Regions from separate parts of the Solibacillus sp. FSL W7-1324 genome, predicted to be linked through region 2. Evidence: riboswitches for the same ligand, from Rfam matches in the RefSeq annotation. Region 2 holds a riboswitch; each other region holds the start of a gene.

Region 1 (4,748 bases), 1.0 Mb from region 2:
TTCATCTGTTTTACCTACCCTTTTTTTAGTTTGTTCAGTTTATCGAAACCTTTTTTATATTCTGATTATTTTTCTGATGGACGCGCACTTTTTAAAAGTTTGCGTCCATATTGTTTCGATGCACCAATATTTATAATTACGGCCTAAAAAGCCACTAACTATCGTTTGTCCACTCTTGCTGTAATGAAGTCCCCAATATACTGGATAATAAATACGACAACTAAAATTAAAACAGTTGCCATTAATGTCACATCTGTTCGGTTACGCTGGAAACCGTCAAGGAATGCCAGGTTCCCTAAACCACCCGCACCGATAATGCCGGCCATTGCTGTATATCCTACTAAAGCGACAGCTGTAACCGTAATACCTGAAATTAATGCCGGTAAACTTTCCGGAATCAATACTTTCCAAATAATCGTAGAAGTTTTCGCTCCCATTGAGCGGGCTGCTTCAATAACACCCTTATCAATTTCTCGTAACGCTATTAATACCATGCGTGCATAAAACGGTGCTGCACCGATAATTAGCGCAGGTAATGCTGCATTGGCGCCACGGATTGTTCCAAGTAAAAACTTTGTGAACGGAATTAATAAAATGATTAAGACGATAAATGGAATCGACCGGAAAATATTTACGAGTGATCCTGTTAAAAAGTGCACAATTTTATTAGCCCATAATTGATTGTCGCTCGTTAAAAATAGGACAATCCCAATCAGAATGCCGAGTATAAATGTAATGACTGTCGCAACAGCTGTCATATAAATGGTTTCATATGTTGCGTCGAGCATTTTACCCCAGTCGACGTTCGGAAATAATTGATTAAACATGCTCAATCACCTCCGTTTGAATTTCTTGCTTCGCTAAAAAGCTCAGTGCTTCCGCGACTGCATTTGGTTCGCCATTGATATGAATAAACAATGTACCAAACGAACCGCCCGTTGTATTCGAGATTTTACCATGCACAATATTTACAACTACGTCAAACTGCTTGATCATTTGCGAGATGACAGGCTGTTCTGTCGTAGCACCGGCAAATATTAATTTGGCGATTTTGCCTCCTGGATAGTTGGCAAAAATTTGTTCCAGTGATGCTTGTGTTTCCGGTGTTTCACCAGAAGCCTGTGATACGAAGTTTTTCGTAATGGGTGCTTGAGGATGCTGGAACACTTGCAATACATCGCCCTGTTCCACTACTTTTCCGGCTTCCATCACCGCTACTCTGTTACAGATTTTGCGGATAACATGCATTTCATGTGTAATGAGTACAATTGTAAGTCCGATGTTTTTATTAATATCGAGCAGTAGTTCCAAAATCGAATCCGTTGTTTCCGGATCAAGCGCTGATGTCGCTTCATCACATAAAAGCACTTCCGGATTGTTTGCCAACGCTCGGGCAATGCCGACACGCTGCTTTTGCCCTCCTGACAATTGAGAAGGATACGCTTTCCCTCTTCCTTTTAAACCAACGAGTTCAATCAGCTCTTCTACTCGCTTTTCACGATCAGCTTTTGAAACACCCGCAATTTCAAGTGGAAATGCGATGTTTTCTTCAACGGTACGTGACCAAAGCAGGTTGAAATGCTGGAATATCATACTGATTTTTTGGCGTGCTTCTCGTAATTTTGCCCCGGAAGCTTTCGCGATATCCTGGCCACCTACAACAACAGAACCTGTTGTCGGCTTTTCCAAACCGTTCAGCAGGCGGATCATTGTACTTTTACCGGCACCACTGTAGCCGATAATACCGTATATTTCTCCCTTGTTAATCGATAAGCTTACATTATCAACCGCTGTAAGTTTACCGTTTTTCGTGTTATACACTTTAGTAATATTTTGTATATCAATCATCGGTTGTACTCCTTCTAAATTGAAATAACCTTCCTGCTATTTCAAAATCATGTTCATTTTTCATCCAAAACATCCGTTGAATGAAAAAAACCTTTCTACCATGACAAGTAGAAAGGTTTCACATACATTTATACGGTAAACCGTTCTCTCATCTTTCAAAGTTTAAACTTTGTGTGAATTGGCACCTTTGCGTAAACGCTGGTTGCCGGGCTTCATAGGGCACTTCCCTCCACCTCTCTTTATAAGAGTAACATTATTAAGTTTTATTATTATGAATGTTACTTTATCACGATAAAGAGACTTCGTCAATTACTTTTTTAATATTTCATACAGAAACGGTACGGATTTAAATGCGTAAATTTTATTCGTTAGTTCTCCCTTGTCTGAAACGATTAAACAAGGTACACTTTCAATTTTCAATTCATATGGTAAATCTCCCAAATAATTGATATTTGCCATACCAAGCGGGAGATCTGGGAGTAATTTCTCAATTACATCCAACATTTTTTCCGATACTTCACATGTGCCGCACATCGGCGTATATAAGAAAAACGCTGTCTGATCATGCTGTTGTACGTTCTGTTCCCACTGCTGTTTCGTCCATTGTTCCATTATACTGTCATCCTTCGTTTACTATAAATTTTGCTTGTAGTAACATATCCCTTAAGATTTTAGTAGGTGTTTTTTCTACTTCCACATATTCGTGAGGTATGATAAGCTGTGTCGCTTCAGGATATGCACGGTTCATCAGTTTACGTAACTTTTCACCGTTTTTATCTGCATCAAACATAGTCGTAATTTCATCTTGCTCATATTCATCCAATAAATCAATCAAATTGACTTCACTTATTGTGCCATTCGTGCAAAGTATCGTCACGTCTTCCGCTAATATCGGAAGTATTCTCAGTTTATCGGCACGTCCTTCAACAACGATGCATTTTCCCATAGTACACGCTTCCTTTCATCCATCACCTTTATATATAGAATAACAAAAAAACACTAAAACCTTTAATTAGAAGGCTTTAGTGTTTGGTCTTATTGTTTAATCTTATTGTTCGATTAATGCAGTGTAAGCGTCTGCGTCTAATAATTCTTCAACTTCTGCTTCACTTGTTAACTCAACAGTAACCATCCATGCATTACCGTATGGTGATTCATTTACATATTCAGGATTGTCCAGTAATTCTTCGTTGATTGCAACAACTTTACCAGAAAGTGGTGCATATAGTTCAGAAACTGTTTTTACAGATTCTACACTACCGAAAGGCTGATCCTTTGAAATTTCATCGCCTACTTCAGGTAACTCTACGAATACGATATCGCCTAATTCAGATTGTGCGAAATCCGTAATACCGATTGTCGCTTTACCGTCTTCAATTTTTACCCACTCATGCTCTTTTGAATAACGTAATTCTTTTGGTGTGCTCATTTGAAAACCTCCATGTTATATGTAGTACATTCAAGTTCATTTTGCCATATTTCGTTCGGAAATACAATGTGAATAACTGTTTATTTCCAAGTTTCTAAGAAGTCAGACTCCTTAAATCCTAAAGTTAATTTTTTTCCATCTGTAACGATCGGTCGCTTAATTAACATACCGTCCGATGCTAATAGCTCTAATTGCTCATCTTCGGACATTGTCGGTAGTTTATCTTTTAGGCCTAACTCACGATATTTCATGCCTGAAGTATTAAAGAATTTCTTCAACGGTACACCGCTTGCTTCGTAAATGGCTTTAAGTTCTTCTTTCGATGGTGTCTGTTCTACAATATGAATATTTTCATAGTCCACACCTTGCTCATCTAGCCATTTTTGCGCTTTTTTACAAGTTGTACATTTTGGATATTGGATGAATTTTACTGTCATGTAAGTACTCCTTTTTGCCCTGGATTTTCCTATATTGTAACGGATATAGAAGGACAAATCAAAAATGTGTTCGCATGATCGGAGCGGTTTTTATTAGAAGATGTATGAAAATATTAGAACATGCCGGACTTATATTAGAAGAACGGTTTCACTTATTTGAACCTTTGCGTGACATATTAGAAAATATAGTACTTATATTAGAAGTTCCAAGATATATTAGAATTTCTGAAATTATATTGGAACATTTTACGATTTGTTAGAAAACGACAGAAAAATCGGGTGCACTTTCATGCACCCGATGACAGTCTTTATTAAACTACATACTTTTCTGCTTCGATTAGTTTCGCTGCAGCTTCACGTTTTTTCGGAATTAAGTTGTAAGGGTTGTTGCGCGTTAATTTACGTAATGCTGATAAAATCATACGTGCATCGTCACCTTCAACTGAAGCGATTAATGTTTCTTTTGCTTCTTTTTCGATTTCTGCGAATGCTTCCTGACAGAAAATTTGAGTGTAAAGAATTTTTTGTGCTGCTTTTTCTTCACCGTCACGCTCGATAGCTTTTTGTGTACGGATTACTGCAGATTCCATTGCGTATAATTGGTTTGCAATGTTCGCGATGTTCACTAACAATTCTTGCTCTGCATCCAGTTTTGCACCGTAGCGTTGTGCTGCTGCACCTGCTGCAAGTACTGCGATCTTCTTAGCATTTTTCACTAAGTATTTCTCTTGCTCTAATGCACCTTGACCGATTTCTTCAGGCATAAGCATTAATAGTTCGTTTTGAAGTTCTTGTGCTACTTGTAATAGTGGTAACTCACCTTTTAATGCTTTTTTCATGAATGTGCCTGGTACGATCATACGGTTAATTTCGTTTGTACCTTCAAAAATACGGTTAATACGAGAGTCGCGGTAAATGCGTTCTACTTCGTACTCAGCCATAAAGCCGTAACCACCGTGTAACTGAACCGCTTCATCCGCTACGAAATCCAATGTTTCAGAACCGAATACTTTTGCGATTGAGCACTCAATTGC
Region 2 (4,748 bases):
ACACCACCGGAACTGTTACTGCCGATGTTAAAAGGCGCAAAAATTATTTTAGTTGGGGATCATCACCAATTGCCGCCGCTTGTAGGCGATGCGACCTTTGAAGAAACATTGGAGCAAGTTGTGAAGGAAAGTACAACATTTGAAGAAAAACGGGAGCTTGAAAGATTACTCGAAGAATCATTGTTTGAGCGTTTATATAATAATTTGCCGTCGCAGAACAAAACGATGCTTGCCCTTCAGTATCGTATGCATAAAAATATTATGTCAACTATTACACCGTTTTACGAAAATGAATCCGAACAGCTGCAATGTGGGTTAGAAGATTCAGATGCTGTACGAGATCATTTCCTTGAAACATCCAAAATTACACGAAATCATCATTTGCTATGGCTCGATATACCGAATGCCAAACCATTTTTTGAAGAGCGGATGAAGGAAGGCTCAAGTTTATTCAATTTAGCTGAGCTGGAACAGATTAAACAGCAGCTGCTCGAATTAAATGCCGCAACGGAGCAGGCAAAGGCACAAGGTCTGATTCCACACGACGCATTAAAATCGGTTGGCGTTATTTCATTCTACGCGGAGCAGGTAAAGCGCATTAATCGTTTGATCGAGCAGGAGATCAGTGTACCGCATTTACACATCCGTACTGGATCGGTCGATAAATTCCAGGGGATGGAGATGGATGTCATTATTGTCAGCATGGTGCGGAATCATGACAATGAGCGCGGAGAAATCGGCTTTGCGAAAGATTACCGACGTCTCAATGTTGCCTTATCCCGCGCCCGGGAACTGCTCATTATGGTCGGCAGTACCGAAATGTTTACGAAGCGTCCAAAGAGCGCGAAAACAAGGGATATGTATGCCCATGTCTTAACGACAGTCAAAGAACAGGACGGCTATTTTGCTGTATAGAAACAGGGGGATTGGATTGAATGGATTTACAAGGAACAGTTTTACAGCTGCAGAAAGAACTCGGCCAAAACCCATCTATTGAAATTAAAAAGCAAATGCAATATGCCATTCCGATTCATACATTGGAAGTAAAATATCATCCCGTGATGCGTAATGCCATGGATATTTTAATGAAGATGATGCTTATTTCATTTGAAAAGGCAAAACTGAAAAATGTGGAGCTATTAGCCGAAATTTTATTGGTGGAACCGTTATTTATTCATGATTTGACGAATAAAATGTTACAACTCGGCATGATAGTGAAAGAACAGGAATTTGCGCTTACTGCTAAAGGGAAAGCACAGCTGGAATCGGGCATTTTTGAAGAGGAACTAGAAGAAACAAGTTACTTTATTCAATACAGTCCGATTCATGAACAGCCGTTGGAGGGGGACCTGGAGGAATTTGCGGATATAGAAGAGTTTCCGGAGCCTTTCCCGACAATGGATACAGAAGAAATCGAAGCGATTGAAGAAACGTTGCTTGTTGATTTCATTCAACAGCAGCTTTCCGAACAACCGGTGGCGGAAGATGAAGTTCCGCACTATATAACGAGTGTTGTGTCGACGGAATCGATCCAGATTAATGATATACCGGTCCTATGTTTTTTATTGTTCGATCAAAAGGAAAACAGACATTTTGTACGTGTATACAATACATTGACAAGTGTATGGGATGAGCGGCTGGAAACCATCTTATTCAACATAGAAAAAGAACAGCTTCAGGATGAGTGAAATAATATTTTTTGAATTATTGCAAAACTATAAAGTACATGATACACTAATGACAATTTAATAGTCTTATCAAGAGAAGCGGAGGGACTTGGCCTTATGATGCTTCAGCAACCTCTAGTGTTACTAGAAAGGTGCTACTTCCAGCAAGGTGTTGACCTTGGCAGATAAGAACGGGTAAAAGCCCCTCTCAATTCTGTTTTGCTGGAGTGAGAGGGGCTTTTTATGTTGTTCTGGAACGGTTCGTTTCGCTCGTAAAACAATGCAATGCCTGAACACGACTGATTATTAAAAGTATTTTGAAATAGTTTATGAGGGGGAAAGTGAAATGCCGATTAATATTCCGAAACATTTACCGGCGGGTGAGCTGCTTAGAAAAGAGAAGATTTTCGTCATGGAGGAGGACCGTGCGAAAACGCAGCAAATTCGACCGCTAAATATTTTAGTGTTTAATTTAATGCCTGAAAAAGAGAAAACCGAGCTGCAGTTGCTGCGCTTGCTCGGGAATACACCATTACAGGTAGATGTCACATTTTTAAATACAGCTACATACGAATCAAAAAATGTTTCCAAATCGCATTTAGATACATTTTACCGAACATTTGACCAAGTGAAGCACCGTCGTTTTGATGGTCTTATTATTACGGGTGCGCCAGTAGAGAAAATGGATTTTGAAGATGTCGGCTACTGGAACGAAATTACGCATGTGATGGACTGGGCAAATGAACATGTTACTTCAATCATGTATATATGTTGGGGCGCACAGGCTGCTCTGTACCACCATTTTGGCATTGGTAAATTCGAATTGCCGAAGAAGTGCTCCGGTGTATATTCCCATGTGATTACGGATTTAACAGTAGATCTAGTACGTGGGTTCAGTGACGAGTATGTTGCACCGCATTCACGCCATACATCGGTTTCGATTGATGAAGTACGAGCACATCCCGACTTGCGTTTACTCAGCTATTCGGATGATGCAGGGGTGTTTATCGTTCAATCGAAAAACAATAAACATATTATGATTACAGGGCATCTGGAATATGATGCAACGACATTATCGGATGAGTATTTCCGCGATATCGAGAAAGATCCGGACAATACGGATATTCCGGTCAACTATTTCCCGAATAACGATCCGCTGCAGGCACCGAAAAATGTTTGGCGTGCCCATTCGCATCTATTGTTCTACAACTGGCTGAACTACTACGTATACCAAGAAACACCGTACGAATGGCATTATGTTGATGAGAATATTGAATATCATATTTAGTGTGTATAAAATGAAACAAACCAGCAAGAGGTGGACTCCTGCTGGTTCGTTTTATTTAATCGCGACCCAGGCACGTTCGCGTTCGATTTGCAAACTGATTTCACGCCCGAAGAAATCGCTTAATAATTCGTCTGTTAAAACCGTTTCCCGTGCATTGGCTTCGATATTTTTTCCGTCTTTCATTAAAAGCACATGGCTAAAGCAAGGCAGAATTTCCTCTACATGGTGAGTCACATAGATGAGGGTAGGGCCGTTTTCAGCTTGTGCAATCTGTTCGATCGTCTGCAGTAAGTTTTCCCGTTCAATCAAGTCAAGCCCGCCACACGGTTCATCCAATATGAGAATTTCGGGATCTGCCATAATGGCCCTTGCAATTTGAACACGCTGCCGTTCACCTTGTGACAAATGCTCGAATGATTTATTTGCTAAATGATCACAGTGAAAATGCTTCATAATAGAAACTGCATGATTAATTTCTTCATCTGTCACATCATTGAATAGTCGAAGGGCCCCGAATTTTCCGCTGAGCACGATTTCAATCGCATTATCCTGCCAGTTGAAATTATCGATCATCGCGTTGCTTACCCAGCCGATCCGCGTCCGCATCTTCGGTATATAGGTCTTGCCATATGTTTCACCAAGTACTTGGACGCTTCCTTTGTTTGGCCAAATGTAGCCGTTAATGACTTTCAGCAACGTCGTTTTGCCTGAGCCGTTCAACCCTAAAATGGCCCAATGCTGTCCCTTTTGCACATGCCAGCTTAAATCATCTAAAATCTTCTTGTCATTGCGATATAAATGGATATTTTCAATATGTATCATTTTAAAAACACCTCCACTTATTACTATGCACTTTTTTACATTGTTACGAAAGTATTTTTTGAAAATTGTAATAATTTAAATATAAAAAAAAGAAAGCAAACGCATAATGCTTGCTCTCTACATATTTTTATATAACGACACTCTCAACACCTGCTGCGCGGTGGAACAGCTTTCCGTTCCATTTGAGCGCCCATTGTACGACAGGCCCTAAGCCGAACGCCATAAATACCGTACCGACTCCGACTGGTCCGCCCAATATAAAACCTATTATAGCAACCGTTACTTCCATTGTTGTACGTGCACGGTTGACACTCCAGCCAAGACGGTGAACCAACAACAGCATTAACGTGTCACGAGGCCCTACACCAAGGTTAGCCACCATATACATGCCGCAGCCGAAGCCCAGCAGGATAACGCCAACAACAAATGCCAATGTTTGTTCAAACAGTGTATTCGCATCCGGTAATACAATCATAAATATATCAATAAAAATACCTGTCAGGAACATGTCCAAATACGTTCCGACTTTCGGCAATCTTTTCGTGAAAAACGTATCAACAGCCAGAATGAGCAAGCCTAAAATGATAGACCATGTACCGACCGTTAAGCCCAAGTTTTTTTGTAGTCCGATATGAAGGACATCCCATGACCCAACGCCAAGTATTTGTCCTTTGATCGTTAATGTCACGCCTAATGATAAAACAATGATGCCTGCAATAAAAAATACGCAGCGCCAATAAAATTCCTGTTTCGCTTTCACATATAATCCCTCATCAATCTTCGATATAATCCTTACTCATTATAACGATTGAATCGGCAAAAACGGATTTACTAAAATTTCGAAACATTTGAACTTTTCGACGGCGAATTGTTCGTATTAGAGAGCGATAAAAAGGTGTTTATTTTTCATAGGAATAAGTTAATTCATCGGATGAATCGGCGACATCTACAACTAAATGATGTTCGTTGAA
Region 3 (4,748 bases), 1.4 Mb from region 2:
CGCCTCAACAGCGCGCTTTAAATAAGTAAATGCAGGTTCTTCATTTACAATCGCTTCAAAAACAACTTGCAGATTATTTTCTGCCAGTACGTCATCCATTGATTCCGTCATTAAATGCTTTGTCCCCGGTACACGCTCACGGCTTGCATCGGTAACTAAAATCTTCGCGACCTCCAGTTCAACACCTAGCTTTTCGCGAAGCTCCTGCCTCTTCTCATTTAAAATATGGTAAATCCCCTGACCTACTGTGCCAAATCCTAAGATCGCTGCCTTGATTGTTGCCATTGCCTTTCTCCTCCAAATTCTTAACACACATATATTAACGAATAATTCAAAAAATTTATCTTAAAGCAAATTCTATCTTATATAATACATGAAAACAAGGGGAATCTCGCCTAGAAGGACATTTGTTTACTGTAAACGGTCAATATTCATCCAAATTTTATTTTTTAAGAGCTATTTTAGGGTGGAAGGCGCAAATATTTCCAGTCACTTCTTATAGTTGAGGCTATGTAGTAAGGGCGTTTTGTTATTTTCTAATATATTCGGAAATCATCTAATATATTTTAAAATGTTCTAATAAAATTGCGATCTTCTAATATATCCTGTCAATGTTCTAATATGGATACGAAACATGCTAATATCCGAGCTCAATGTGCTAATATCACTCACACTTCTTCTAATATCCCACTCCATTGTTCTAATAAAACCGGCATACCAGTTTTTGCATTCATTTTTCGGCTAAAAAAGCACGTACACAAACCATGATTCCCCTCAAATTCTAATAACATCGCCATTTCTTCTAATATTCCCAAAACTTCTTCTAATAACTCTCTTCATTCTTCTAATAAAACGTCATACATCAACACCACAAAAAATAAAAAACACTAGCAAGGGGGCTCGCTAGTGTTCCGGAATTATTTTATACTGCCACGTTTATATCATTAAATGCCCGTAAACGATAGGCAGTTAAAATCTTGGTCATGACGATTTCCTCTTTTGCCGAGTAGTTAGGAACCGCATATGGGCGCTCCACTAACTGAAATTCCCCGTACTTTAAAAACCATTCTCTTGCTGGCGATAAAATATGGGCTGTACCATGAATTTTATATGCTTCGGCTACTTCTCTTACAACATAACCTTCTGTGGAAAGATCGTGAGCTTGTTCTGAGAAAGCATTGTGTCCGAAAACATGCTGCCACATCGTATTCACATCCGCCAAAATTTGCTGGATAGCGCAAGCGTTCACAAATTCCTTTACGTCATTAAGTTCATAAATAATATAGGCTGCAATGTTTTGTGCACTGTATACTTTCCCCATGTTGAACAACTCCTTTTCTTCCAATGATGCTGCAACATCATTTTAAATTTTTCTGGTTGGTATTTTATTATCCCCATTGTATTACTAGGTTTTATATTTGTCAATAAAACTTATAAAAATAGTAGGGATTAATTTTCTAAAAATTGCTTAACTTCTCGAATGGGAGAAGCTAAGCCTTTCATCACATTTTATGCGTTTGTTTCTACGCCTACTTCAGCCGCAACTTTTGCTAATGCCTGTTCTAAATCAGCGATAATATCTTCTGCTGCTTCTAACCCGATCGATAAGCGAATGAGCTCTTCCGATACGCCGGCAGTTTTTAATTCTTCAGCAGATAACTGTTGGTGTGTTGTGCTCGCAGGGTGGATGATCAATGAACGGGCATCCCCAACGTTCGCTACATGAGAGAACAGTTCTACGTTATCGATTACTTGGCGGCCTGCTTCACGCCCACCTTTAATACCGAATGTAATGATCGATCCGAAGCCATTTTTCAAATACTTCTTCGCTAGATCATGTGTCGCAAAATCTTCAAAGCCGTTGTAATTTACGTACTCCACAAATGGGTGGTTTCTTAAATACTCGGCTACCTTTTGTGTATTTTCATTGTGACGGACAATACGCAAATGAAGCGTTTCAAGTCCTTGCAGGAAGTTAAATGCCGCGTCAGCAGATAATGTTGGACCAAAATCACGCAATAGTTGAACACGAAGCTTTGTCGCAAATGCAGCGCCTGCTGTGTCAATTCCGTAGCGTAGACCATGGTATGAAGTATCCGGTTCTGTAAATCCTGGATGTCTTCCTTGCGTCCAATCAAACTTACCTGCATCAACAACAATCCCGCCGATTGTCGTTCCATGACCGCCAATCCACTTTGTTGCAGAATGAATGACAACATCCGCGCCGAATTCAATCGGATTACTTCCGTATGGGGAAGCAAATGTGCTGTCGATTAATAAAGGAAGACCATTGTCATGAGCGATGTTTGCTACCGCTTCAATATCCAGTACTTTTAAGCTTGGATTTCCGATAATTTCAGCGAAGATTGCCTTCGTTTTATCCGTGATTGCCGCCTGGAAGTTTGCAGGATCTGATTCATCCACAAATTTCACTGTAATGCCGTAACGAGGCAATGTAGTTGCGAATAAATTGTAAGTCCCACCGTAAAGTGAGCCTGCCGCAACAATTTCATCCCCTGCACCGGCTACGTTTAAAATAGAAAATGCTACTGCTGCTGCGCCAGATGAAAGCCCTACTGCAGCTGTACCCCCTTCTAATAAAGCAACCCGTTCTTCAAATGCCCCGACTGTCGGGTTCATAATACGAGAATAAATATTGCCTGTCTCCTGTAATGCAAATAGACGTTGCGCATGAGCAGTGTCGTTAAATGCATAAGCCGTTGTACGGTATACCGGAACAGCGATCGCTCCTGTTTCAGGATCTGGTTTTTGACCCCCGTGTAATAATAATGTTTCTGGTCTTAAATTTGTCATTTTATTACCCCCAAAAATTTAATCGATGGTGAAATCGGTGTTTTTGAGGAGGATTTTTTAAATGAAAAAAACCCTCTTCAGTTAAGAAGAGGGTTGCGCATGAGCAAGTTTGCCTCCTCTTATCTTTCAAAATGATTGTCCATTTTGTAGGATTTAGCACCTTAGTCAGTTCATCACTTACTGGTTGCCGGGCATCTCAGGGCCTATTCCCTCCGCCGCTCTTGATAAGAGTTATGTGATTTGTGTTCCATCGTTGTGTCTCAGTATAAAACATACTAATCCGATATGTCAACACAAAAAATTTAAAATTTTCTGATTTAATTCAGATTGCTCTTATCTGTATTTAACGATATGCATAAATTTCATCTCTATGAATTGAACAGACGCTAATAATCGACTTCAAGTAAAATATTGACTAAAATAAGCATGAAGGATACACCATTAAGTTTTATTACATAAAAGGGAGATGTTCACGTGAATACAAAAGAATTATTACGCAGTCATACATCTGTTCGTAAATATACAGGTGAGGAAATTTCAAAAGAAACGGTCATCGATTTAATCGAAACGGCACAAATGGCAGCAAGTTCGCATTTTGTCCAGGCATACAGTGTCATTTGGGTAACGGATGAAGAAAAGAAAAAGAAGCTTGGGGAACTGTCTAAAAACGAATTCCAGTTCAAAACAGCAGGTGCCTCTTTCTTGTTTTGTGTAGATTTCAAACGTTTGCAAGTAGCGGGTCAAAAGCATGGGGTTGATATTTCTGCTGACTCTGCTGAAAATGTTCTTGTAGGGGTAGCAGATGTTGCGTTATTTGCCCAAAACTTCGTTATTGCAGCTGAATCAATGGGTTATGGCATTTGCTATATCGGTGGTGCCCGTACTAATCCTAAAGAAATCAGCGAGCTTTTCAATTTACCGGAATACGTTTTCCCGTTGTTTGCGATGACAATCGGTACACCGACAAAACGCAACGAAACAAAGCCGCGTTTACCGGTAGCTGCGGTGTTGCATGAAAACGGTTATGACGTTGATAAGTATGAAACACTTCTGGATGAGTACGATGGAATTATGGAAGACTATTATAGCAGCCGTTCTTCAAATCAGAAGACTGCGACATGGACGAAACAAATGGCTGATTACTTAGTTCAGCAAAACCGTCCGCATATGAAAGACTTCCTTGCTTCACGAGGCTTTACTTGGAAGTAATCCAATTAAAAAGGAGTATGCCTCAAAATGGCATACTCCTTTTGTTTATTTCAACCCTTCAATCTGCAATGTTTTTACAGGTTGGAAGTCTTCTCCTGTTTTTGCATACGTAATCGTCGCCTGGTCACCTTCTTGCAAATAGATTGCAAACGGTGCAACTTCTGTAGATACGATGAAGTTTTCGCCTGTGTTCGCCAGGAATGATACGATCGTGAAATCACCTACACGCTCTTTATAAACACGCACGACTTTTACTGTCGCCTTAGCTTCTTCAGCATTCGAAGTACCATCTACCGTACTTCCGCCACGGCTTAGTGCTGTTTTATAAAGTCTTAATGCTTCATTTGGCGTTGTACCAAATGCCGAAATTTCAGGATTTGCTGCAGAGACGATGAAGTAATTTTGCAGGAATCCGTTCGCATCCAGTACAGCTGACAGCCAGCTCGCTTCACCATAGAAGTTGTAAAGGATCGGCATTTCGCCTTCCCATTCTTTTTCGATGAACTTTTTCTCGATAATTTCAAGAGCCCCTTGGGAATCCATATAAGACTCTTCCAGATTTCCGGTATAGTACGTTGCTTCACCCGTACGTGCATGTGTTAATGCATAACCAAGCATCGAATCAACGCCCTCTTTAGGACTTGTAAAATCAGTGAAGTAATACATTTCCCCGTCTTCCATAAAAATCGGGCTTACATTTGCTTCCGTACCTTCATCACTCGGCA

Evidence for each region. A riboswitch is a leader RNA that binds a small molecule or an ion and turns the genes downstream of it on or off. The one in region 2 is predicted to bind S-adenosylmethionine.
Region 1: linked by a shared signal. The riboswitch ahead of MKY71_RS13760 (methionine ABC transporter ATP-binding protein) and the one ahead of metA (homoserine O-acetyltransferase MetA) in region 2 are both predicted to bind S-adenosylmethionine.
Region 3: linked by a shared signal. The riboswitch ahead of MKY71_RS01640 (O-acetylhomoserine aminocarboxypropyltransferase/cysteine synthase family protein) and the one ahead of metA (homoserine O-acetyltransferase MetA) in region 2 are both predicted to bind S-adenosylmethionine.

What each region holds. Positions count from the first base shown of each region.
Region 1 is NZ_JBBOYH010000001.1:2,755,884-2,760,631, forward strand. Features, by position in the region: gene MKY71_RS13750 (MetQ/NlpA family ABC transporter substrate-binding protein) at 1-5, opposite strand, end outside; gene MKY71_RS13755 (methionine ABC transporter permease) at 159-827, opposite strand; gene MKY71_RS13760 (methionine ABC transporter ATP-binding protein) at 820-1,848, opposite strand; SAM riboswitch class I at 1,994-2,096, opposite strand; gene MKY71_RS13765 (thioredoxin family protein) at 2,158-2,460, opposite strand; gene MKY71_RS13770 (toprim domain-containing protein) at 2,468-2,794, opposite strand; gene gcvH (glycine cleavage system protein GcvH) at 2,897-3,277, opposite strand; gene MKY71_RS13780 (arsenate reductase family protein) at 3,358-3,714, opposite strand; gene MKY71_RS13785 (acyl-CoA dehydrogenase family protein) at 4,026-4,748, opposite strand, start outside.
Region 2 is NZ_JBBOYH010000001.1:1,743,144-1,747,891, forward strand. Features, by position in the region: gene MKY71_RS08420 (AAA domain-containing protein) at 1-915, shown strand, start outside; gene MKY71_RS08425 (nucleoside-diphosphate sugar epimerase) at 936-1,688, shown strand; SAM riboswitch class I at 1,752-1,859, shown strand; gene metA (homoserine O-acetyltransferase MetA) at 2,014-2,955, shown strand; gene MKY71_RS08435 (ABC transporter ATP-binding protein) at 3,007-3,777, opposite strand; gene MKY71_RS08440 (YczE/YyaS/YitT family protein) at 3,905-4,537, opposite strand; gene MKY71_RS08445 (HesB/YadR/YfhF family protein) at 4,677-4,748, opposite strand, start outside.
Region 3 is NZ_JBBOYH010000001.1:328,822-333,569, reverse strand. Features, by position in the region: gene MKY71_RS01650 (homoserine dehydrogenase) at 1-285, opposite strand, end outside; gene MKY71_RS01645 (hypothetical protein) at 923-1,321, opposite strand; gene MKY71_RS01640 (O-acetylhomoserine aminocarboxypropyltransferase/cysteine synthase family protein) at 1,510-2,814, opposite strand; SAM riboswitch class I at 2,931-3,045, opposite strand; gene nfsA (oxygen-insensitive NADPH nitroreductase) at 3,289-4,023, shown strand; gene MKY71_RS01630 (hypothetical protein) at 4,069-4,748, opposite strand, start outside.